DNA from 3 places in the Kribbella voronezhensis genome. Region 2 is predicted to be linked to each of the others. Evidence: riboswitches for the same ligand, from Rfam matches in the RefSeq annotation. Region 2 holds a riboswitch; each other region holds the start of a gene.
What was found. Region 2 has a riboswitch for cyclic di-AMP ahead of EV138_RS37565 (CBM96 family carbohydrate-binding protein). Riboswitches for the same ligand answer to the same signal wherever they lie in the genome.
Positions count from the first base shown of each region.

Region 1 (7,350 bases), 2.3 Mb from region 2:
GCGCCGCCAGGTGAGGCTGGTCAGTCGGATCGCCCCGAGCAATCGCCCAGGCCGCCTCCAACTCGGCGCTCATCTCGCCGCATCCGCGATGAGACACCCAAGGCCTGTGTCTCGAGACTGCTCCTGACCGCCATCTCCAAGCGTGAGTCCCCCGCTAGGCCGATGTTTCCCTGGCCCGGCGACAGCCACGGCCTTCGAGGCACCCGCAGCCACCGCACCGCAATGCCGGCCGAGTTGGCATGCGTGACCGCGATCTACACAAGCCGTACCGAGTTCTCCCACGAAGTGCCATCGACCAAGCTGTTCGACATCGCTATGAGCGCCGCCCCCCGACCACCCTTTCTGACCTGCGGTTACTCCATCGGAGAACCGCCGACCTTTCCGCTAGTCCAGCAATTTCTGTCCAGCTAGGTGTTCCGCGAGCTGATCGTGCGGCCCGGCGTCCGCGGTGTGGGCGTGATCAGCTGACCTGGCCGGTGGGGCGTATGACGAGGTTGTTGATGTCCACGCCTTCGGGTTGGTTGACGGCGAACAAGATTGCCTCGGCGACTTGTTCGGCGGTCAGTGTCGGTGCCGCGGCGGGTGATCCGCCGCGCTCGTCCCAGAAGGGGGTGTCCACAACCCCTGGGGCGACAACGGTGACGCTGACGTGGTCCTTGGCTACCAGGAGGCGGACGTTCTCGGCGAGGGCGTGCGCGGCCCACTTGGTGACGGAGTACAGGTTGCCGGGTGTGTTCCTGGTGCCCGCGACCGAACCGATGATCACGATCCGGCCCTTGGACTTCCTCAGGTGCGGCAGTGTCTCGCGTACCAGCAGAGCCGGGCCGAGGATGTTGGTGAGAACCATGGCACGCATGGCCGCGGGGTCGTGGTCCTCCAGCGTGCCGGGCAGGGAGAACCCGGCGTTTGCGATCACCGTGTCCAATCGGTCCCACAAGCCCACGACTTGACGCACGGCAGCGGCGACATGGCTCTCGTCGCTGGCGTCACCGGTGATGGTCAGCAGCCGCTCGCCCGCTCCGGTGGAGGTGGCAAGCGCGGCCAGGCGATCGGCATCGCGGCCGGTGATCGCCACACGGTGGCCTTGCTTGAGCAGGACACGGGCAGTGGCCGCACCGATCCCGCTCGAACCGCCGGTGATCAACGTGACGGGTTCCATGGCACGGCCTCCTTGATGACGGCGGTATCGGCGATGCGCCAGGCCCCAGGTGTGTGACCACTGAGTTGGCGGACGCAGGCTACCCGACACTCGTGAAGTTGTGACGCGAAGATCAGGCCACACGAACCGCAACGGGGAATCGAACAGCGTTACCAGCAGCCCCCAGATCCGTGCACACCTGTGATGTAGCACGCAGTGTGGTGGGTTGGGGTGGGGCTCTCTGTAGGCAGTCGGAGACGGTGTGAAATCGGACGTTCGAAATGCGGTGTAAATTCCCGGACAATGTGGCCACGGAATGTCACGAAAAATGTATTGCGTTATTCGATAATCGGCGTCGGGCGACGGAAAGTAATGATCTGAGCGGCGACAGGACGTCGTGATTGTCACGCTGTGTCGATGGCGCGGTTCGATTGTTGCGGTGCGTAGTTGCTGACGGCGTTGTTACCGGTTTGAGACCTCCTGGTGGGTGTGCATATGCTCACCGGCGCCTGGCCGCGGACCTGGGGGACCGGACACAGGCGGTAATGCATACCCCCGCCGACTCGCAACGCCGAGTTCCGCCCTCCGGGTCGGTGGCCCCTCCCACAGAGCATCCGAGGGCGGAAGTGGGGAACCCAAGGTTCCCGGACCGGCCGTGGCGCCCGCGTGCGCTGCTGCCTGTCCTCGGGGCGAAGTCGCGCCAGCGACCGGGCAATCTTCCTGCCCGAGCCCGACAGCTAACCTCACAGGCGTGCAGGAAGGACTGTCCCCATGCGGGATGCTTTCTCCCGTCGGCATGCACAACATCGAGCTGCCGTTCCCTCCGACAGACTGAAAGAACCGGCCGCCAAGGCCGGCCGCCGGGCACTGATCCCGATCATCGCGGGCATCTCCTTGGTCCTCACCACCGCCGGAATCGGCGTGGCCGCGCTGACCTCCGACAGCATCCCGGCCCCGGTCAGCCTCACGGCCGGCGCCGATGCCTACGTGAGCACCACATCCCCGACCCAGAGGCACGGTTGGTCGTCCCGGTTGGTCGCGAAGATGAACGAGGCGACCAGTCTGATCCGCTACACCGTGCCCCCCGTGGCGGACGGCTACGACCGCAAGGCCACGCTGGTACTGACCCGGCTGACCACCAGCAACCCGGCCAAGATCGCGGTGTCGAAGGCGCCGGGCGGCTGGACCGAGGCCGTCACCTACTTGACTGCTCCGAAGCCCGGTACGCCGTTCGCGACCGTGGCCGACGACGGCAAGTCGGCGCAGTTGCGGATCGACGTCTCCAAGGGCGTCACCGAGGCCGGCGAACTGAACCTGGCCGTCACGCAGCCCGAAGGCGCCGGCAGCACCGTCTTCGGTTCGCGCCAGGCCGGTGCGCAGCAGACAAAGCTGGAGATCAGCTACGTCCCCGAGGGCACGACTGACCCGCTGCCGTCCACGCCAACGTCGGCACCAACGACGGTGGAGCCGACGCAGTCGCCCACGGCCATGCCCACGCCCACGGCAACAACGACCAAGCCGACAACTACCCCGACCACCGCGTCACCCACGCCGACCACTTCACCCACCGCCTCGCCCACCACAACGAGTCCGACGTCTACTCCGCCGACGACCGGCCTCGCACCGTCCTGGAGCCCGACGAGTTCGGCCAAGCTGACGTTCCAGGACGAGTTCAATGCCACGACAGTCGACACGACCAAGTGGGAGCGCGGCTGGTTCAAGGAAGGCATCTCGGACGGTGTCAACAGCGACAACCTCCAGTGCTACGACACCAAGCAGGTCACCGAGTCCGGCGGATACCTCAATCTGAGCCTCGCGCAGCGCGAAGCCTTCTGCCGAGGTGGCACCAAGCAGTACGTGTCCGGCCTGGTGAACACTCGTAAGACGTTCAACCAGCGGTTCGGGTCGTTCGAGGCAAGGGTCTGCCTGCCTGACGGTAACGGCGACGGCAAGGTCGACGGTTTCCCGGCCTGGTGGACGAACGGACCGTCCTCGGTGCCGTGGCCGGACCATGGCGAGATCGACGTCCTCGAAGGCATCGGTGGCGGCACCAAGGCTTCGCTGCACTATGTCGACCCGGTCTATCACGGCGGTACCTACTCGCCGACGCCGCTGGCCGGCTGCCACAACTTCGGCTCGCAGTGGACAAGCAGCGGAGTTACGTTCTACTACGACGGCAAGCCGATGTGGTCGCACGCCTTCGCCGGCACGCTTCCGCAGTTCCTCATCTTCAACTACGCGGTTCGCCAGCACGCGGGCGAAGCGATCACTCCCGGCACTGCTGTCCGAGTCGACTGGGTCCGGGTGTGGGCATGATGCGCGCACTGATCGCGTCCCTGCGGCGGTCCTGCTCCATCGACTGCCTGGCGTGAGCTGCTGAGGTAACAACACCGCGCGGGTGCACTCCCATGGCTCAACATGGGAGTGCACCCGCGCGGCCGTCCCAGAAAAGTTCTCGGTAGGTTGTCGGAATTGGTGGGGGCTGTTCGTAGCGTTGGTGGAGGCGGACAGTGGGTCCGCTCTAGTTAAGGAGCAGACATGGCCGAGTACCTCATCTACTTCAATCAGCAGTGGGTGGGCGACCACACCGAGGAGTGGTTCCGGGGGCGGGGGCCGCTGGCCATGGCAGTGGTGGAGGAGATGAAGGACGCCGGGGTCTACGTCTTCGCCGGCGGGCTGGAGGAGGAGGACGGTCCGGTCTACAGCGCCGACCCCACGAGTGGCGAGATGTTGATCACCGACGGGCCGTACGTCGAGACCAAGGAGTTTCTGGGCGGGTTCGCTCTGGTCGACGTACCCGATGACGAGACCGCCAAGATGTGGGCGGGCAAGGTCGCCGAGGCGTGCGGTTGGCCGCATGAGGTACGTCGGTTCAAGCCGCGACCCAAGGCCAAGTAGCAAGGCGCGCTTCACCAGCTGACGGTGCCGGACGAAGTCACAGCGCTGGTCGTTAGTCGAGGGCCTGTAGGTGCTCGGTTTCGTTCAGCGCTACGACTTGGTGGCTGAAGTGGGTGTCGTTGCGGCGGAGGGTGGTGATGCTGCCCGCCGTCAGCGGGAAGAAGACGCGGTCGGTCGACGTCATCGGCATGCCGATCCAGGCGGCGATCAGGTAGCTCGATGCGGATCCGTGAGACACCACGATCTGGTGCGGCGCCGGTCGGCGGAGGATGTCGTCGAGGGCGGGATACAGGCGTTCGACCAAGGCCAGTCGTGTCTCCGCGCCGGCCGGCCCGTCGTGGTGGCCGAGGCGATCGCCGTACTCCGGAAGCGGGATGCGGCGTTCGTCGAGCCAAGCCTGAGGACGGCCGTCCGCCTCGCCGTTGGACCGCTCCCGAAGCCGCGGATCAGTCTGTACGCCGACGGAGAAGCGCGCGGCAATTCGCTCTGCCGCTTCGCTGGCTCGCCTCAGATCAGAGGAGTAGACCTCCACGGGCTGGAGTCCGATCTTGCCGGCCAGGACGTCGGCGATGCGATCAGCCTGCTGGCGCCCACGAGCCGTCAGCTCCGAGTCGTACCAGCCGCCGACGAGGCCGTCGATGTGATGCTGCGCCTCGGGATGCGTGACGAGGTAGACGTGTCTCACTGGCCCTCCTCCGACCGGCCTTGGCAAGCCCAGAGCCTCTCACAAGAAGGCGTGAAGCAGGTCAGATGCCCTCGGCAAGCTTTTCCGGGAGGACGAAGCCGTTGCGGCGTACGAGGACCACGGCGGTGGTTATGAGCCATAGCCAGAAGGCGACGTACGGCAGGAGCCAGGCGCCTTCGATCGTCCAGAGGAACTGGGCCGGTGCGAGGGCGATTCCGCTGATGACGCCCCACCGGCCAAGCCAGCGCGGCATGACCCGGGTCGACGTGATGATCCAGCCGCAGGCGAAGGCGAAGCCGGCCATCGCCAACCAGGCATTGGCAAACCCGAGATGGCTGAGGTCGTACGCGTAAGCCAACTGTCCCGGGTCGAGATCGGCGGCCCGGTTGGCGCCCGCCGCGTCACCGGTCTCGAGGATGACGAACGCGGCGACCAGTACGGCGGAGACCAAGGCCATCGTCGACCGCAGAGGTACTTCACCGTCGACCCGGCGCAGCAGCAACGCCAGGCCCACCATGAACCAGAGCAGAACGAACATCCCGATGTCGCTTCCCGCCTCCGCCAGCCGCACCCAGGTCGTGTCCAGCCCTCTGACGTACGTCGCGGCCTCAGCGGTGGTGGCGTTGATCGCGGGCTCGCCCGGCGAGGCGCCGATCAGCGTCGCGAAGAGCAACAGAGTGCCGACCAGCCCTGTCGCCCCGACAATCCGAGCGAGCGGGGTACCGCGCACCGCCAATTCGTCACCATCGGCCATGTCCTCAGGATGCGCCTGCCGTCGCCTGTTGCCCACTGCGAACAGACCAGTTGACTACGGCAACGAACTCTGAGTGGCGACCGGCGAACGGACGGTGGTGAGCGGTCGGTGGATTGTCGGTGGTGGTGATTAGCATCCGGCGCTATGAATGCTTTCCCTGTCGAGCAGCCGGGCGATCTCGAGCTGGTTCGGGCTTCCTATGACCGAGTCGCAGACAACTACGTTGAGATGAATCTTGGTGACATCACGGCTTATCCCTGGTTGCGTACGGCGATCGACGGCTTCGCGGCCGCAGTACGGGAGCTTGGGCCGGTTCTGGATGTGGGATGTGGACCTGGGAGTGTGACTGCCTATCTGGCCGAGCGGGGCCTGGATGTTTCTGGGGTCGATCTGTCGGCTCGGATGGTGGAGCATGCTCGGCGGTTGTACCCCGGGCAGCGGTTCGCGGTTGCCTCGGCGACCGAGCTGGAGCTGGCCGACGCCTCGCTCGGCGGGATCCTCGGGTGGTGGTCGTTGTTCAATCTGCCCCGGCACATCCTTCCGCTGGTCCTCCAGTCCTTCGGACGAGCGTTGATTCCCGGTGGGCATCTCATCATCGGCACCCACATGGGCGACGGCGAGATCGAGCGGACCGAGGCGTACGGCGGGGTGCCGGTCGGGTGGACCACTTATCTCTGGCAGCCGGCGGAGCTGTGGGATCTCTTGGCTGCGGCCGGCCTGGAACCGGTGGCTGAACTGAAGGTCTCGGAGAGCGTGGCCGGCGTACCCTCCCTGGTGCTTGTCGCGCGGCGGCCCGGCGAGAATCTGCGCTGACGCCCGTGGGCGAATTGCACGTTGCGCTAATCGGTGTTCGCAGGTGGTGATTACTGGTAGCCGCGTTTCAGCAGGTATTTGGCGCCTGCTTCGAAGGCTTCAGGGGTCAATTGTGCGAAGCCGAAGGTGTCTGCGAGGCGGTTTGTGGTGTTGAAGGATGCGCAGACGGCCAGGGCGTCTTTGAGTTGCTGAGGTGAGGCACCGGCGGCGAGGGCTGCTTGCATGTCCTCGGCCGTCACCGTTCCCTCTTGGGTGAGTTTGCCGAGGATTCGGAGGGTTGCGCGGAGTGGTTCGTCGACGGGCGCTGAATCCAGGTCGTCGAGAACGGCTGCTACGCGTGATCCGTCTGCGTAGGCTTGGCCCGCGGTTGCCGTATGGGCGCTGATGCAGAACGCCGAATTGTTCACCTTGGAGACGTAAGCGGCCATCAATTCGCGGTCGGCGACGGACCAGGCGGACGGCCCGCGCATCGCTTCGTGCGTGAATTTCTTGGCGAGGGTGCCGTAGAAGTCGGGGCGGTAGAAGACCAGCTTCGCGGCGTCCGGTACTGGTTGACGCGAAAACAAGCGGATCATCGCGAAGAGCATCTTGGTGCCGCGGCTGTAGCCGTGGTTGAGGATGTCAAGACGCATTGCCGTGCCTCCCCTCGGCTGCTGCCAGGGCGGCGAGTCCGGTTTCATAGAGCCGGGAGGACTGGCCGACCGCCGCGCAGATCACCAACTCGAAGAGTTCGTCTTCGGTGCAGCCGGCCGCCTTTGCCGCTGCAAGGTCGTGCTCCGTGACCTCGGTCGGCCTGTTGGCGACTTTGTCGATCAAGGTGTCCAACGGCGCAGACAGACCGTGATTGCTGAAGGCGCGTGCTCGCTGGTCCGCGGAGGCTCTCCCGTCACCGTTGAGGATTCGATCCACCAAGGCTTGCTGCGCTGCTTGTTTCTGGTCCGGCATGGTTGCGCCGCCTTCTTTCCAGTTCGAGTTGACTGTCCAATCTGTAGACGATCGGCACGCCGCAGAATCGACAGGTGAGCGAATCAGTGCGCGGCGATCAGGCTCTCGATGGCGTCG
Region 1 is NZ_SOCE01000001.1:2,961,035-2,968,384, forward strand. Features, by position in the region: gene EV138_RS13525 (SDR family oxidoreductase) at 461-1,159, opposite strand; cyclic di-AMP (ydaO/yuaA leader) riboswitch at 1,698-1,905, shown strand; gene EV138_RS13530 (glycoside hydrolase family 16 protein) at 1,910-3,454, shown strand; gene EV138_RS13535 (YciI family protein) at 3,677-4,036, shown strand; gene EV138_RS13540 (histidine phosphatase family protein) at 4,089-4,721, opposite strand; gene EV138_RS13545 (DUF4386 family protein) at 4,783-5,475, opposite strand; gene EV138_RS13550 (class I SAM-dependent DNA methyltransferase) at 5,620-6,288, shown strand; gene EV138_RS13555 (carboxymuconolactone decarboxylase family protein) at 6,339-6,920, opposite strand; gene EV138_RS13560 (hypothetical protein) at 6,910-7,233, opposite strand; gene EV138_RS13565 (AAA family ATPase) at 7,317-7,350, opposite strand, start outside.
Region 1: it holds a riboswitch for cyclic di-AMP, as region 2 does, so the genes downstream of both, EV138_RS13530 (glycoside hydrolase family 16 protein) here and EV138_RS37565 (CBM96 family carbohydrate-binding protein) in region 2, are expected to answer to the same signal.

Region 2 (7,350 bases):
GAGCTGGGGGTACAAGGCGACCAGCGCGCGAACGAGTTGCTGATCGCGGGCCTGGCGGAGCGCCGGCCCGACGACGCAGTACTGAGCGAGGAGTCCGCGGACACCACCGCGCGGCTGTCGGCCGATCGGGTCTGGATCATCGACCCACTGGACGGCACCCGGGAGTACGGCGAAGGTGACCGGTCCGACTGGGCCGTTCACGTCGCGCTCTGGGAGCGGGGTGAGCTCGCGGCCGGTGCGGTCGCGCTGCCGGCTCAGGAGATCGTCCACGACACCGATGAGCCTCAGCAGGTGCCGCCGCGCGCGGACGGCCCGCTGCGGATCGCCGTCAGCCGGAGCCGCCCGCCGGCCCTGGTGGAGTATCTGGCGACCGAGCTCGACGCCGAGCTGGTCCCGATGGGCTCGGCCGGCGTCAAGGCGACCGCCGTACTCCGCGGCGAGGTGGACGCCTATGTCCACGCCGGCGGCCAGTACGAGTGGGACTCGGCAGCGCCGGTCGCGGTCGCCGAGGCAGCCGGGTTGTTCTGCAGCCGGATCGACGGATCGCCGCTGCGTTACAACCAGGCCAGCCCGAAGTTGCCGGACCTGCTGGTGTGCCGCCCGGAGTTCTCTGCGAAGCTGCTGGCTGCCATTGCCAGTCAGCACGACGTCGCGGAAGTGAGAGTCTCGTGAGCCGGAACTACCAGTTGACCCAACTGGAGACCCTGGAGTCCGAAGCGATCTATATCTTCCGCGAGGTGGCCGCCGAGTTCGAGCGTCCGGTGCTGCTGTTCTCCGGCGGCAAGGACTCGATCGTGATGCTGCGGCTCGCGCAGAAGGCGTTCCACCCGGCCCGCATCCCGTTCTCGGTGATGCATGTCGACACCGGGCACAACTTCCCCGAAGTACTGGAATTCCGCGACTGCCGGGTCGCCGAGGTCGGCGTACAGCTCGTGGTGGCCAGCGTGCAGGAAGCGCTGGATCGCGGTTTCGTCCAGGCTCCGCCGGACGGCACCCGGAACCGGATCCAGACCCCGGTCCTGCTGGAGGCGCTGGAGAAGCACCAGTTCACCGCCGTCTTCGGCGGTGCCCGCCGCGACGAGGACAAGGCCCGGGCCAAGGAGCGGGTGTACTCGTTCCGCGACGAGTTCGGCCAGTGGGACCCGAAGAACCAGCGGCCCGAGCTGTGGAACCTGTACAACGGCCGGATCCACCTCGGCGAGAGCATCCGGGTCTTCCCGCTGTCGAACTGGACCGAGCTGGACATCTGGCAGTACATCGAGCAGGAGCGGCTCGAGCTGCCCTCGATCTACTACGCGCACGAGCGGACCGTGTTCGACCGCAACGGCATGCTGTACGCGGCGAACGAGTACTGCGTGCCGAAGGCCGGCGAGGAGACGTTCACCGCGACCGTCCGGTACCGGACCGTCGGCGACGCCTCGCTGACGGCCGCCGTACTGTCCGACGCCGACACCGTCGCGAAGGTCATCGACGAGGTCGCGAGCACCCGGATCACCGAGCGCGGCGCCACTCGCGGCGACGACAAGTTCAGCGAGGCCGCGATGGAAGACCGCAAGCGGGAAGGGTATTTCTGATCGTGGACATCCTCAGACTGGCCACGGCCGGATCCGTCGACGACGGCAAGAGCACTCTGATCGGGCGGCTGCTCTACGACACCAAGTCGGTCTTCACCGACCAGATCGAATCGGTCGAACGGGCCAGCCGCGACCGCGGTGACGACTACGTGAACCTGGCGCTGCTGACCGACGGCCTGCGGGCCGAGCGGGAGCAGGGCATCACGATCGACGTCGCCTACCGGTACTTCGCGACACCGCGACGCAAGTTCATCGTCGCGGACACGCCGGGCCACATCCAGTACACCCGCAACATGGTGACGGGTGCTTCCACCGCGGACCTCGCGCTGATTCTGGTCGACGCCCGCAAGGGCCTGCTGGAGCAGAGCCGCCGGCACGCCTTCCTGGCCACGTTGCTGCACGTCCCGCACCTGGTGCTGTGCGTGAACAAGATGGACCTGGTCGACTACTCCGAAGAGGTCTTCGAGCAGATCCGCGCCGACTTCACCCAGTTCGCCGCCAAGCTCGACGTCGGCGACCTGACCATCATCCCGGTGTCCGCACTGGTCGGCGACAACATCGTCACCCGGTCGACCGCGATGAGCTGGTACGAAGGGCCGAGCCTGCTGCACCACCTGGAGAACGTGCACGTCGCGAGCGACCGGAACCTGATCGACGTCCGGTTCCCCGTCCAGTACGTGATCCGTCCGCAGTCCGACCTGCACCGCGACTATCGCGGGTACGCCGGCCAGGTGGCCGGCGGCATCCTCAAGCCGGGCGACGAGGTGATGGTGCTGCCGTCGGGTTTCACCACCACGATCCGCTCGATCGACACGGCCGACGGCCCGGTCGAGGAGGCGTTCCCGTCGATGTCGGTGACGATCCGGCTGACCGACGAGATCGACGTCTCCCGGGGTGACATGATCTGCCGGGTGAACAACGCACCGGCGGTCACCCAGGACATCGACGCGATGGTCTGCTGGATGGACGACACCCCGCTGCGGCCGGGGCAGAAGCTCGCCATCAAGCACACGACCCGGTCGGCGCGGGCGATGGTGAAGGACCTGCACTACCGGCTCGACATCAACTCGCTGCACCGCGACATGGCCGCCGACCACCTCGGGCTGAACGACATCGGCCGGGTCCGGTTGCGCACCACCCAGCCGCTGCTCTGCGACGAGTACAAGCGCAACCGCTCGACCGGCGGCTTCGTGCTGATCGACGAGGCGACCAACCGCACCGTCGGGGCCGGCATGGTGAACGAGGCCCGGTGAGCACGAGCGAGCCCGCCGACCTGCGGGTGCTGATGGTCTGTTCCAGCGGCGGTCACCTGGCCCAGTTGATGACGCTGAAACCGTGGTGGTCGGACCGGGACACCGCCTGGGTGACGTTCCCGACCGAGGACGGCCGGTCCCTGCTGGCGGGGGAGCGGACGTACTTCGCCTACTACCCGACCACCCGCAACCTCAAGAACCTGCTCCGCAACACCGTGCTCGCGCTCCGGGTGATGCGCAAGGAGCGACCCGACGTGGTGGTCACGACCGGCGCCGGCGTCGCCCTGCCGTTCTTCGTCCTGGCCAGGCTGAGCCGGATCCCGACCGTCTACATCGAGGTCTTCGACCGGATCGACCACGCCACCCTGACAGCCAAGCTGTGCCGCCCGTTCACCACCCGGATGCTGGTCCAGTGGGAAGAGCAGAAGGACCTGTACGCCGGATCGACCGTGGTCGGGAGACTGCTGTGAGCCAGCTCGACGTCCTGGTCATCCTCGGGACCGACCACCACCACTTCGACCGCCTGATCAGCTGGCTGGACGCCTTCCTGGAGCAGCCCGGCAACGAGTCTCTGCGGGCCCTCGCGCAACTGGGCGACACCGCCCCACCACGCCGCGCCGAAGGTGTCGGCATCGTTCCGTACGACGAATTGCAGCGCCTGATGCGGCAGGCGACCGCCGTCGTCACGCACGGCGGGCCGGCCACGATGCTGGAGGTCCGCAAGCAGGGCCGCAAGCCGTTGGTGGTGCCTCGGGACCCTGCGCTGGGCGAGCACGTGGACCAGCATCAGCAGGAGTTCTCCCGCCGGATGGGCAAACTCGGGCTGGTCACCCTCTGCGAGGAGCGCGGGGCGTTCCTGGATGCCTTGGCGGCCATCCTGAAAGACCCGGAAGCCCATGCGGTGACCGAGCAGGAAAACGAACGTGACAGAGCGCAAGTGGCCGCTGCAGTCGCCACGACCGGCGCCATCATCGACCGGCTGGCGCTGGCCCGGCGCAGCAAAAAGCGCTGAATCATTCGCTTGAATCACCTGCAAAACAAGCGTTTCACCTCTGGGAATGTGGATCGGAACCGCGGCAGGGCACCGCTCGCCGGCCGCCTGATTTGAGTAAAGAGTTCGTTCAAATCACAGCCCAGATTCAGATCGAATCAAGGTCTGAGTGTCCGGATATCCGGACTTCTTCTACGTTACGTAACGATTCAGCTTGTTATCTAGCTGTAATACTACTCTCCGTGTTCTCGTCACGGAGCGTGCAGGTTAAGGCCGCATCCGGTGGTCTTGAGCACGTCCCGGAGTTCTGCGTAAGCTCACCGCGCCTGGCCCGGCTGGGGATGGCCAGGTTCCACCAAGTCGCCGACTCGCAACGCCGAGTTCCGCCCTCCGGGTCGGCGATCACCTACCACCCGGCAACAGAGGGCGGAAGTGGGGGACCCACAGGTTCCCGGACCGCGCCGGACCGAAACGTCCGGTCACGTCCTTGGGGCGAAGCCGCGCCAGCGGCCGGGTAATACTTCCGACCCGAGCCCGACAGCTAACCTCACAGGCGTGCAGGAAGGACTGCCCCCATGCGGGATGAAATCTCCCGTAGGCACGCACGACATCGTGCTGCCGTTCCCTCCGACGTTTTGAACGAACCGGCCGCCAAAGCAGGCCGGAGAACACTGATCCCGATCGTCGCGGCGATCGCGATCCTGCTGGGTACCACCGGACTGGGCTTCGCGGCGCTCAACCAGCCGGCGAAGCCGCCGGCTCCCGTCCAGCTGTCGGCCACCGCCGACGCGTACATCTCCAGCAAGTCCCCGACGCAGCGCCACGGCTGGTCCGCCCGGCTGGTGGCGAAGGCGAACGAGGCATCGATCCTGGTGCGCTACACGGTCCCTGTGGCGGCGTCCGGGTTCGACCGCAAGGCGACGCTGGTCCTGCACCGGTTGACCCGTGGTACGGCCGGAAAGATCACGGCCTCCACCGGTCCGAGTGGCTGGGCCGAGAACGTCACCTACGCGACCACTCCGAAGGCCGCCGGTACGCCGATCGCGACCGTGGCGGACGACGGTACGTCGGCCGAGCTGCGCATCGACGTGTCGGCCGCGGTGACCGATGCCGGCGTACTCAACCTGGCACTGACGCAGACCGACGGCAGCGACTACGCCGTCTTCGGCGCCCGGGAGTCCGGGCTGAACCAGTCGAAGCTCGAGATCAGCTACGTCCCCGAGGGTGACGGCCCGACGCCGTCCATGCCCACCTCCGCGCCGACGAAGCCGACCACCTCGGTTCCGACCTCGACCCCGACGGTCGTCCCGACGAAGCCCACGGCGACGCCGACTACGACCACGACCACCACCAAGCCGCCGACGACGACGCCGACGACGACCAAGCCGACCTCGACTCCCACCGCCGGCCCGGGCTGTACGGTCTCGGCTCTGCTGGTGCCGTCGTGTGGTGCCTGGTTCGGTGCCGCGGCGAACCCGCTGGGCAGCGAATCGTGGGATGCGGCGCTGCCGGCGTTCGAGTCCACGATCGGCCGGACGGTCGACATCGCGCACTACTACAACTCGAGCCCGAAGCTGTTCCCGACCGCGGACATGATCAAGCGGGCCCGTGAGCCAGGCAAGAAGCGGATGCTGTTGCTGAACTGGAAGCCGGAGATGGGCCGTACCTGGGCCCAGGTGGCGGCCGGTGACCCGACGGTGGACGCGGCGATCGATGCCGAGGCCAAGTACCTGAAGTCGACGTTCCCGGAGAAGTTCTTCCTCGGGATCCACCACGAGCCGGAGGACGAGGTCAAGCCGGCCGCCGGGTCGGGGATGACGGCCAAGGACTACAAGGCGATGTACCGGCACGTGGCGCTGCGGCTGAAGGCCAACGGCGTGACGAACGCGGTGTTCGTGATGAACTACATGGGTACGCCGCACTGGGGCTCGCAGTCCTGGTTCGCCGATCTCTACCCCGGTGACGACGTCGTCGACTGGATCGCGGAGGACCCGTACATCTTCGGGACCTCCAAGGACTGGTGGACCGACTTCGCCAGCGCGGTCGACCGCAAGGACACCTACACCTACCCGAACTGGCCGGGCTTCTACACCTGGGCGACCACCAAGCACCCGGGCAAGCCGATCATGCTGGGTGAGTGGGGCGTCAACGAGCAGACCGCCTTCAACATGTCGAAGTCCGACGTGCTGAACACGGTCAACGCCGGGCTGGCCAAGCGGCCTGCGATCAAGGCGCTGGTCTACTGGAACGAGACCAAGTTCAACCCGGTCGGGGAGACCAGGCTGGACTCGTCGAGCGCGGCCAGGTCCACGGCCCAGCAGGTGCTCGGCAGCGGATCGTTGCTCCGCCGGCTGAACTGACCCTCCCCGGGGCGCCAGGCCCTGCCCTGGCACCCCATCCGCCCTCCCCGGGGCGCCAGGTCCGCCTGGCGCCCCACCCCAAGCCCCCGGCCTTCCGAGGTCCGGGAAACCGGGACTGGCCCAACCCCCGAGGGGCCAGGAGCCCGGGAGGTGCCTGAGCCCTTCCCCCACGGGTTCAGGCACCGCAAGGACCAGGTCCCGCGGGATGCACCCGCCCCCACTCACCCCGCGGGACACTGGCCCACCAACCCCGCAGTACCGCCCTCCCACGTACTGCGACCGCCTCCGCCACCACGTTGGACACTGGCCCACCAACCCCGCAGTACCGCCCTCCCACGTACTGCGACCGCCTCCGCCACCACGTTGGACACTGGCCCACCGGCCACGTAGTACCGCCGTCGGCGACACCGCGCAGTAGCAGCGGTGTGCGTGCTGCGAGCGGCTCCGCCACCACGTTGGACACTGGCCCACCGGCCACGTAGTACCGCCGTCGGCGACACCGCGCAGGAGCAGCGGTGTGCGTGCTGCGAGCGGCTCCGCCACCGCGTTGGACACTGGCCCACCGCTCCCTCCGCAGTACCGTCTCCGATACCGAGCAGTAGTAGCGGTGTGCGTGCTGCGAGCGGCTCCGCCACCACGTTGGACACTGGGCGGGTTCAATCTCCCTGATCCGGTGGCGTGGGCAGTAACATGCAGTGATGAAGGAGCCGAGCAGGGGGCAAGGCTGGAACCGGTGGTTCATGACCGCGGCGGTGTCGACCGGCGCGATCGCCATCGGCCTGGTGAGTTGTGCGCTGGTGTCCGACGACGACGGCCAGTCCGGCGGCGGTCCGATCCCCACACCCACCAGCCCCCCGACCACCCCCGGTACGCCGGGCACCCCCGGAACCCCAGGAACGCCGGGCACACCCGGAACACCTGGTACGCCGACCCCGACACCCGGCTGCGGCGTCACCGACCTGCTGGTCCCGAACTGTGGTGTCTGGTTCGGTGCCGCGGCGAACCCGATCGGCAACGAGTCGTGGGACGAGGCGCTGCCCGACTTCGAGAACGTGATCGGGCAGCCGGTCGACATCGCGCACTACTACAACTCCAGCCCGCAGCTGTTCCCGAGCTCGAACATGATCAAGCGCGCCCGCGAGCCCGGGAAGAAGCGGATCCTGATGCTCAAC
Region 2 is NZ_SOCE01000001.1:705,320-712,669, reverse strand. Features, by position in the region: gene EV138_RS03155 (3'(2'),5'-bisphosphate nucleotidase CysQ) at 1-672, shown strand, start outside; gene cysD (sulfate adenylyltransferase subunit CysD) at 669-1,574, shown strand; gene cysN (sulfate adenylyltransferase subunit CysN) at 1,583-2,827, shown strand; gene pssD (PssD/Cps14F family polysaccharide biosynthesis glycosyltransferase) at 2,824-3,297, shown strand; gene EV138_RS03135 (glycosyltransferase) at 3,294-3,839, shown strand; cyclic di-AMP (ydaO/yuaA leader) riboswitch at 4,219-4,388, shown strand; gene EV138_RS37565 (CBM96 family carbohydrate-binding protein) at 4,454-6,178, shown strand; gene EV138_RS03120 (glycoside hydrolase family 26 protein) at 6,877-7,350, shown strand, end outside.

Region 3 (7,350 bases), 2.3 Mb from region 2:
GGCCGGTGGTTCACCGCGCAAGGTGAGCAACGACCGTGGGCCGGAGTTTCACCATTACCTGCACGGGATCTCGCCCGACGGCCGGACGCTCGCGTACATCGGTCTGGAAAACAGGGCCGACGGCAACAGAATCACCAACGTCTACACGATCCCGGCGGCCGGCGGCGCCGACGTACAGGTCACTGACGACGAGTACGCCGACGACGGTTCGGAGTACGGGCCGGACGGCCGGTGGATCTACTTCAACTCGGAGCGGGCCTCGACGACACCGGGGCACGCTCAGCTGTTCAGGATCGCCGGCGACGAGCTCGAGCAACTCACCTTCGACGAGCGGGTCAACTGGTTCCCGCACCCGGCGCCGGACGGATCGATGGTCGCCTACGTCAGCTTCCCGCCCGGCACCCTCGGTCATCCCGAAGACATCGACGACGTACGTGTCCGGCTGCTCCCGTCCGGCGGCGGTTCACCTCGGGACCTGGCCACTCTCTTCGGTGGCCAAGGCACGATGAACGTCCCCAGCTGGTCCCCCGACAGCACCCGACTCGCGTACGTCGCCTATCCAGTGGACTAAGCAGCAGCTGCTGCCTCGGTGAGCTGCTCGGCCGTCGGCTGCAGCTGCGGAGAAGCCAGAGTCAGTACTACGTTGGCGACGGCGAAGGCGGCGGCCACCAGCAGGCCGCGCTGGAATCCCTCGACCAGCGCCTGCTGCTGCGCGACACCGTGCGTCAGAGCATCCGTAGTACGGCTGATCGACAGCGTGGTGACGATAGCGAGCCCGAGCGCTCCACCGACCTGGTACATGGCGTTCACGACACCGGAGGCCGCGCCGGCTTCGTGGTGCTCCACCTCGGACACCGCGGTGATCTGCCCCGGTACGCCCACGCCGATGATGCCGAATCCGAAGATGATCAGTCCTGGGAGCAATTGACTCGGGTAGCTGCCTACTGCGTCCGCCTGGGACAGCAGGAGCAGGCCGACGACGCTGAGCGCGGCACCGGAGAGCTGCACGGTCCGGGTACCGACCTTCTGGACCAGCTGTGACGCAAGGATCGCTCCGACGATCGCAGCCCCGCCCATGGGCAGGAAGTGCACACCGGCTTGCAGTGCCGAGTCGCCGCGGACCTGCTGCAGGTAGATCGCGGTCAGGAAGAACATGGAGAGGAACCCGGCGCCGTTCAGCGCCAGCGAGGCACCCGAGACACTGAGTGCGCGGGACCGGAACAGCCGCAGCGGTACGAGCGGTGCCTTCGACCGCGCCTCCACCAGCACAAAGGCGATCAGTAGAGCCACACCGCCGATGAGGAACGTCAGCACCTCACCCGAGCCCCACCCCTTCGGCTCGGAGCGAACCACGCCGTACACGACGGCCAGCAGACCCGCAGTACCGAGTACTGCGCCTGCCGTGTCGAACGTGCGATCGCGTCCCTCGTTGTGCCGGGTGTCGCGGACGAACACCGGGATCAGCGCGACCAGAGCGAGCACGATCGGCACGTTGACGAAGAAGACCCATTGCCAGCTGAGCGAATCGACCAGTACGCCGCCGGCCACGACGCCGAGCGTGCCACCGAGGCCGGCGAGCCCACCCCACACTCCCATCGCGATGTTGCGTTCACGACCGTGCGCGAACGTCACGGTCAAGATCGCCAGTGCCGCTGGCGACAACAGAGCCCCACCGAGGCCTTGCACCGCCCGGGCGCCGATCAGGAACTCCGGCGAGTTCGACAGGCCCGCGATCAGCGAGGTCGCACCGAAGAGGAGGAGGCCGGCGATGAAGACCCGGCGCGGGCCGAGCAGGTCGGACATCCGGCCGCCGAGCAGCAGGAAGCCGCCGAAGAGCAGCGTGTAGGCGTTGATCACCCACTGCAGGCTGTCGGCGGAGAAGTTCAGATCGGCCTGGATGTGCGGCAACGCGACGTTCACGATCGTCACGTCCAGCACCACGATGAATTGCGCTAGGGCCAACACGGCGAGTGTCGCCCACGGACTGCGTCGCATGCCTACCTCACAGGAGAGAGTTGTCTACGTTGTATGTATACGTTGTATGCGTACTCCGTAGACGTTAAGTCTACGTTGTACACTTGTCAACGTGGCGACGATCAGCAAAGAGACCGCGAGGCGGCTCGACCCGGAGAAACTGGCGGCCAGCGCGCTGGCCCTGGCCGACACCGAGGGGCTCGAAGCGGTCACCATCAGACGGCTGGCCCAGCAGCACGAGGTCACCCCGATGGCGCTCTACCGCCACTTCAGCGACAAGGACGACCTGCTGGCCGCGATCGGCGACCGGATGCTGGCCGATATCGTCCTGCCGGAACCGACCGACGAGCGCTGGGACGTCCAGTTGCGGGCGATCCTGACCGCCTTCGTCGCCGCGCTCCGCCCGCATCCGAAGGTCGCGCAACTGGCGCTGTTCCGCATCCTCGTCACCGAGCCGGGACTGGCGCTGGCCGAGCGCACGATGGAACTGCTCACCGAGGCAGGCTTCTCCGTGGACGACGCCGCCGAGGTCGGCCGCCAGTCGCTCTGCTCGCTGATCACCCTCGTCACAGCGGAGCCGGGATCCGCCGAGGTCACCGATCCGATCGGGCGCGAGGACGCCCTCCGCGCCAAGCGTGCGGCGCTGGCCGCCCTGCCGCCCCGGCGTTACCCGCTGATCACTGCTGCCGCCGACGTCCTCGTCTGCCCGACCTCCACCGACGCGTACTACGACCTCGGCATCGACCTCGCGGTCGCCGGAATCTGCGGCGTCCTGACCGATCGGCAGCAGCGGTAACACTTCGGCCGTCGGCGAAGCAACGCGGGTTTAGCTTCGGGGCATGAGTCAGGAAGCGTTGGCGGCCAGGTTCCGCGAGGTCAATGGTGAGCATCCGATGAGCGCCGAGGACGATGCTTACGTCAATCGCCAGTACCGCGTGCTGGCCGAGCTTTGCGCGGAGCACGGTCGCGATCCGGACGACGTACGGCGGTTGATGCTGGCCGGTGAGCTCCCGCTCCCCGGCTATCTGCGCTCGGACGGTGCCGAGATGGTGCCGGCCGATCTGTTCGAGTTGCCCGACCAGGTCGGGCCCGGCGATCTGCACGCCTGGTTCGTCGCACAGTGGGAGGACATTGCCGAGGGCAACGAAGAGTGGGAGGCGTACTTGAGCGGTCAGTACGTCTGCCTGCATTCGGTCACACCGGCGACGATCCAGCGCAAAGGTGAGCTGATCCAGGCGATCGACGCGACCACCGACCCGGCCGCGCTCAAGCCGCTGGTCGACGAACTGGACGAACTCGAGCCCGAGTTCACCGGCTACGACCGGCTCCGCTTCGGCGGCCCGGTCTCCCGCGACACCCACATCACCGCGATCCGGGAGCGGCTCGACTCCTGAGGACGAGGTGCCGGGCGTTCGGCGAACGTAGTGCTGGGCGGGCGTACGGCGTACGAAGTGTCGGGCGGTCGTTCGGCGGTCCCGGGTCTAGGCTCCGGTTGGTAACCGGTTGATGACACGGGAGGTTTCATGGCGGGCAAGTTCGAGCTGTACGAGGACAAGTCGGGCGGGTTCCGGTTCCGGCTGAAGGCCGGGAACGGCGAGGTGATCGCGACCAGCGAGAGCTACAAGACCAAGGCCGGCGCGATGAACGGGATCGAGTCGATCAAGACGAACGCCCCCGGGGCGAACGTCGACGACCAGACCTCTTGAGCAGTCCGAACGGCAGGACCTCCCGCGGGCGGTCCTGCCGTTTCGCAGCTCCGGACGGCTACAGGCCGACCTCGTGGACGACCTCGCGGACCTCCACACCGAGCCCCTCGATGCTCGCGTCGGGGATCATCGCGGCCAGTTCGTAGGCGCGCTCCCTGCTCGCGACGTCGATCAGGTAGTAGCCGGCCAGGAACTCCTTCGACTCCAGGAACGGCCCGTCCGTCACCGCCGGTACGCCGTCGCGCACCTTGACGACCGCGGTCTTGGCCGGTTCCGCGAGCGCTGCGGTGCTGTGGAACTCGCCCGACTCCTGGGTGAGTGCCATGAACTTCTCGTGACCGCTGAAGATCGCCTGCTGCTCTTCCTCGGTCAGCGCCGCCAGCACGTCGGGGTTGATGTTCAGGACCAGTAGGTATTTCACGGTGTCTCCTTCACCCTCGGCTCCCCCGGCGGGAACCGCTCATCATCAGTACGGAACCGGCTGAGCGTTCTTGACATGCCGATGCTACGAACCCTGGCGGTCACGGTCGCGCTCGTGAGTCGGAGACGCCGGGATCTCTTGCTGACGGTAGATTTCGCGACATGCTCAGCCTCGAGGACGTCCGGGAAGCCGCCCAGCGGATCGAAGGCGTGGCGCACCGGACTCCGGTGATCACGTCACGGACGTTGAACGAGCGCGTCGGCGCCGAGGTGTTCCTCAAGGCGGAGAACCTGCAGCGGATCGGGGCGTTCAAGTTCCGGGGCGCCTACAACGCGATCAGCCGGCTGAGCCCCGAGCAACTCGGGCGCGGCGTCGCGGCGTACTCGTCGGGGAACCACGCGCAGGCGGTCGCGTTGGCGGCGGCACTCGCGGGGACGAGCGCGGTCATCCTGATGCCCGAGGACGCGCCGCCGACGAAGGTCGCCGCGACCAAGGGGTACGGCGCCGAGGTGGTCACCTACGACCGGTACACCGGGGACCGTACGGCGCTCGCGACCCAGCTGGCCGAGGAACGCGGGGTGACCTTGATCCCGCCGTACGACCACTACGACGTGATGGCCGGGCAGGGCACGGTCGCGCTCGAGCTGATCGAGGAGGTCGGGCAGCTCGGGGCACTGCTTGCCCCGATCGGGGGTGGCGGGCTGATCGCCGGCTGCGCGACGGCTGCCACCGCGCTCTGCCCCGGTCTCCGGGTGATCGGGGTCGAGCCCGAGGCGGGCGACGACACGGCCCGATCGCTGGCCGCCGGTGAGCGGGTCCAGATCGGCGTACCGCGGACGATCGCCGACGGGCAGGCCATCCCGATTCCGGGCGAGCTCACGTTCGAGATCAACCGGCGGCTGCTGGCCGGCGTCGAACTGGTCAGCGACGACGAGATCCGGGCCGCGATGGTGTTCGCATTCGAGCGGCTGAAGCTGGTGCTCGAACCGAGTGGCGCCTGTGCGCTGGCCGCGCTGCTGGCCGGGCGGATCCAGGACCTCCCCGACCGGGTCGGCGTGGTGCTTTCAGGCGGGAACGTGGGGCTGGAACGCTTCCTGGAGCTGCTCGCCGAGAGCTGAATCGGACCAGCACTCAGCGGCCTCTGAGTACTCACTGTGGTCGTTGTCACAGAGAGCCATCATGAAATGTGAGCCAGGTCACACGAATTCGCTGGACGCCCGCCTGAGCGCCGCTCAGACAGCCTCAGGACACCAGGTGTTCACCGGAGGTCCTTGACCCGTCAGAGACCCATTTGAGGGCTTTTCGGAGGGTGTCTGTGGATTTGAGGGTTTGCGTCGTGACCGTTCTGTTATACAGTCGTCGGCGGTTCGACAAATGAGACGAACTGCAGGTGTGTCAACGCCGAGTCCTGCCAGGCGCACCTGTTCCCCTCGAACAACCATGGCAGGAGTGGGGGACCCAGGAGGTTGGGGTCCGACCGTGAGTGGTCGGGTCCCTGGGGTGAAGTCCGCGGGAGCGGACCGGGCTATCGACTCTCAGCCCGAACCCGACAGCTAACTCCGCAGGCGTCGGGAGACAACCATGCCCGTCACCGTCCGACGGACAGCGCTGCCTGCTGTCAGTCACCAGAGCGAGTCCAGTACCCGGCCCACCGGTCGCATCCTGGCCAAGCACCGCAAGACCACCAAGTCCGCGGCCGCCCCGCGTGCCGCAGCCGCCGTCCTCTCGGTCGGCCTCGCCGTCAGCGGCGGAGCGATCCTCACCGTCGCCGGCACCCCTACGACCGCCTCGGCGGCCACCAGCAAGACCACCTCGGCCGCGTGGGCCCGGGGTAACAAGCCGGTCTCCACGAAGCCGCTGCTTCGCTACGCCGACGCCGGCTCCGCCGTTCGCTACGTGCAGCGCTCGCTGGACGTCCCGGCCGGTGGTTGGTACGGCTCCGCCACTCGTACGGCGGTCGCCAAGTTCCAGCGCCGGGTGGGCCTGCCCCGCACCGGCACCATGACCGTGAACACCTGGCGTTCGCTGTTCTACGCCGCGAGCCACGGTCTGCTGCACGGCGGTACCGGGAGCAGCTCCACCTTCCAGGCCCGCGTCCTGCGGGAAGCGGCCAAGCTCAAGGGCACGCCGTACCGCTACGGCGGCACGACCACCCGCGGCCTGGACTGCTCGGGCTACACCGGTCTCGTCTACAAGCGCGCCGGCAAGAAGCTCCCCCGTACGTCGCGCCAGCAGTACAGCGCCACGAGGCACTTGAGCCGCAGGTCCGCCAAGCCTGGCGACCTGGTGTTCTTCAAGAGCGGTGGCGGCAGCGTGTACCACGTCGGCATCTACGCCGGCGGCAACATGCTGTGGCACGCCTCGAGGCCGGGCCGCCCGGTCGCGAAGGCAAAGATCTGGAGCAGCAACGTGGCCTTCGGCCGCGCCTGATCCTGCATCACGTCAGCGAGACCCGTCTCCCCCCACGGGTCGCTGACCTGGAACCGGTCGCGAGTCGCCGCCCCCACCCCTCCGGCGACTCGCGGCCGGTTTCCCTTCTCTACAAGGCGTTTCAGGTGTCCAGCAGGCCCGCGTCATGGGCGAGGATCGCGACCTGGACCCGGTTGGTGGCATCGAGTTTCACCAGCACCCGCGACACGTGCGCCTTCACGGTCGCCTCGCTCATGAACAACTGCTTGCCGATGTCGGCATTGGACAGGCCCTGAGCGACCGCGGCCAGCACCTCCTTCTCGCGATCGGTCAGTGACGTCAGCCGCTCCCGCGCCACCCGCCGCCGATCGGTCCGCTGATCCGCCGCGAAGTGCCCGATCAACCGCCGGGTCACGGCGGGCGACAACATCGCGTCCCCGGCTGCGACGACGCGAACAGCTTGCACGAGCTCGCGCGGCGGCGTGTCCTTCAACAGGAACCCACTCGCCCCGGCCTGCAACGCCCGGAACACATAGTCGTCCAGATCGAACGTCGTCAGGACTACGACCTTCGGCGGCTCGGGCAACTCCTGCACGGCCCGCGTGGCGGCAAGTCCGTCGAGCTTCGGCATCCGGATGTCCATCAGCACCACGTCCGGGCGATGCTCGCGCACCATCGCGACCGCGTCGGCGCCGTCCTCGGCCTCGGCGACGACCTCGAGGTCGTCGGCCGACTCGAGGATCATCTTGAGTCCGGCCCGGACCAGCGCCTCGTCGTCCACGATCAGCAGCCGCGTCATCCTTCTCCTTCGTCGATGTCGTCGGTGTCATCGGTCTTGTC
Region 3 is NZ_SOCE01000001.1:2,975,950-2,983,299, forward strand. Features, by position in the region: gene EV138_RS13615 (TolB family protein) at 1-571, shown strand, start outside; gene EV138_RS13620 (MFS transporter) at 568-1,965, opposite strand; gene EV138_RS13625 (TetR/AcrR family transcriptional regulator) at 2,087-2,770, shown strand; gene EV138_RS13630 (DUF6058 family natural product biosynthesis protein) at 2,814-3,368, shown strand; gene EV138_RS13635 (YegP family protein) at 3,498-3,680, shown strand; gene EV138_RS13640 (YciI family protein) at 3,739-4,101, opposite strand; gene EV138_RS13645 (pyridoxal-phosphate dependent enzyme) at 4,263-5,219, shown strand; cyclic di-AMP (ydaO/yuaA leader) riboswitch at 5,491-5,683, shown strand; gene EV138_RS13650 (C40 family peptidase) at 5,683-6,531, shown strand; gene EV138_RS13655 (response regulator) at 6,653-7,309, opposite strand.
Region 3: it holds a riboswitch for cyclic di-AMP, as region 2 does, so the genes downstream of both, EV138_RS13650 (C40 family peptidase) here and EV138_RS37565 (CBM96 family carbohydrate-binding protein) in region 2, are expected to answer to the same signal.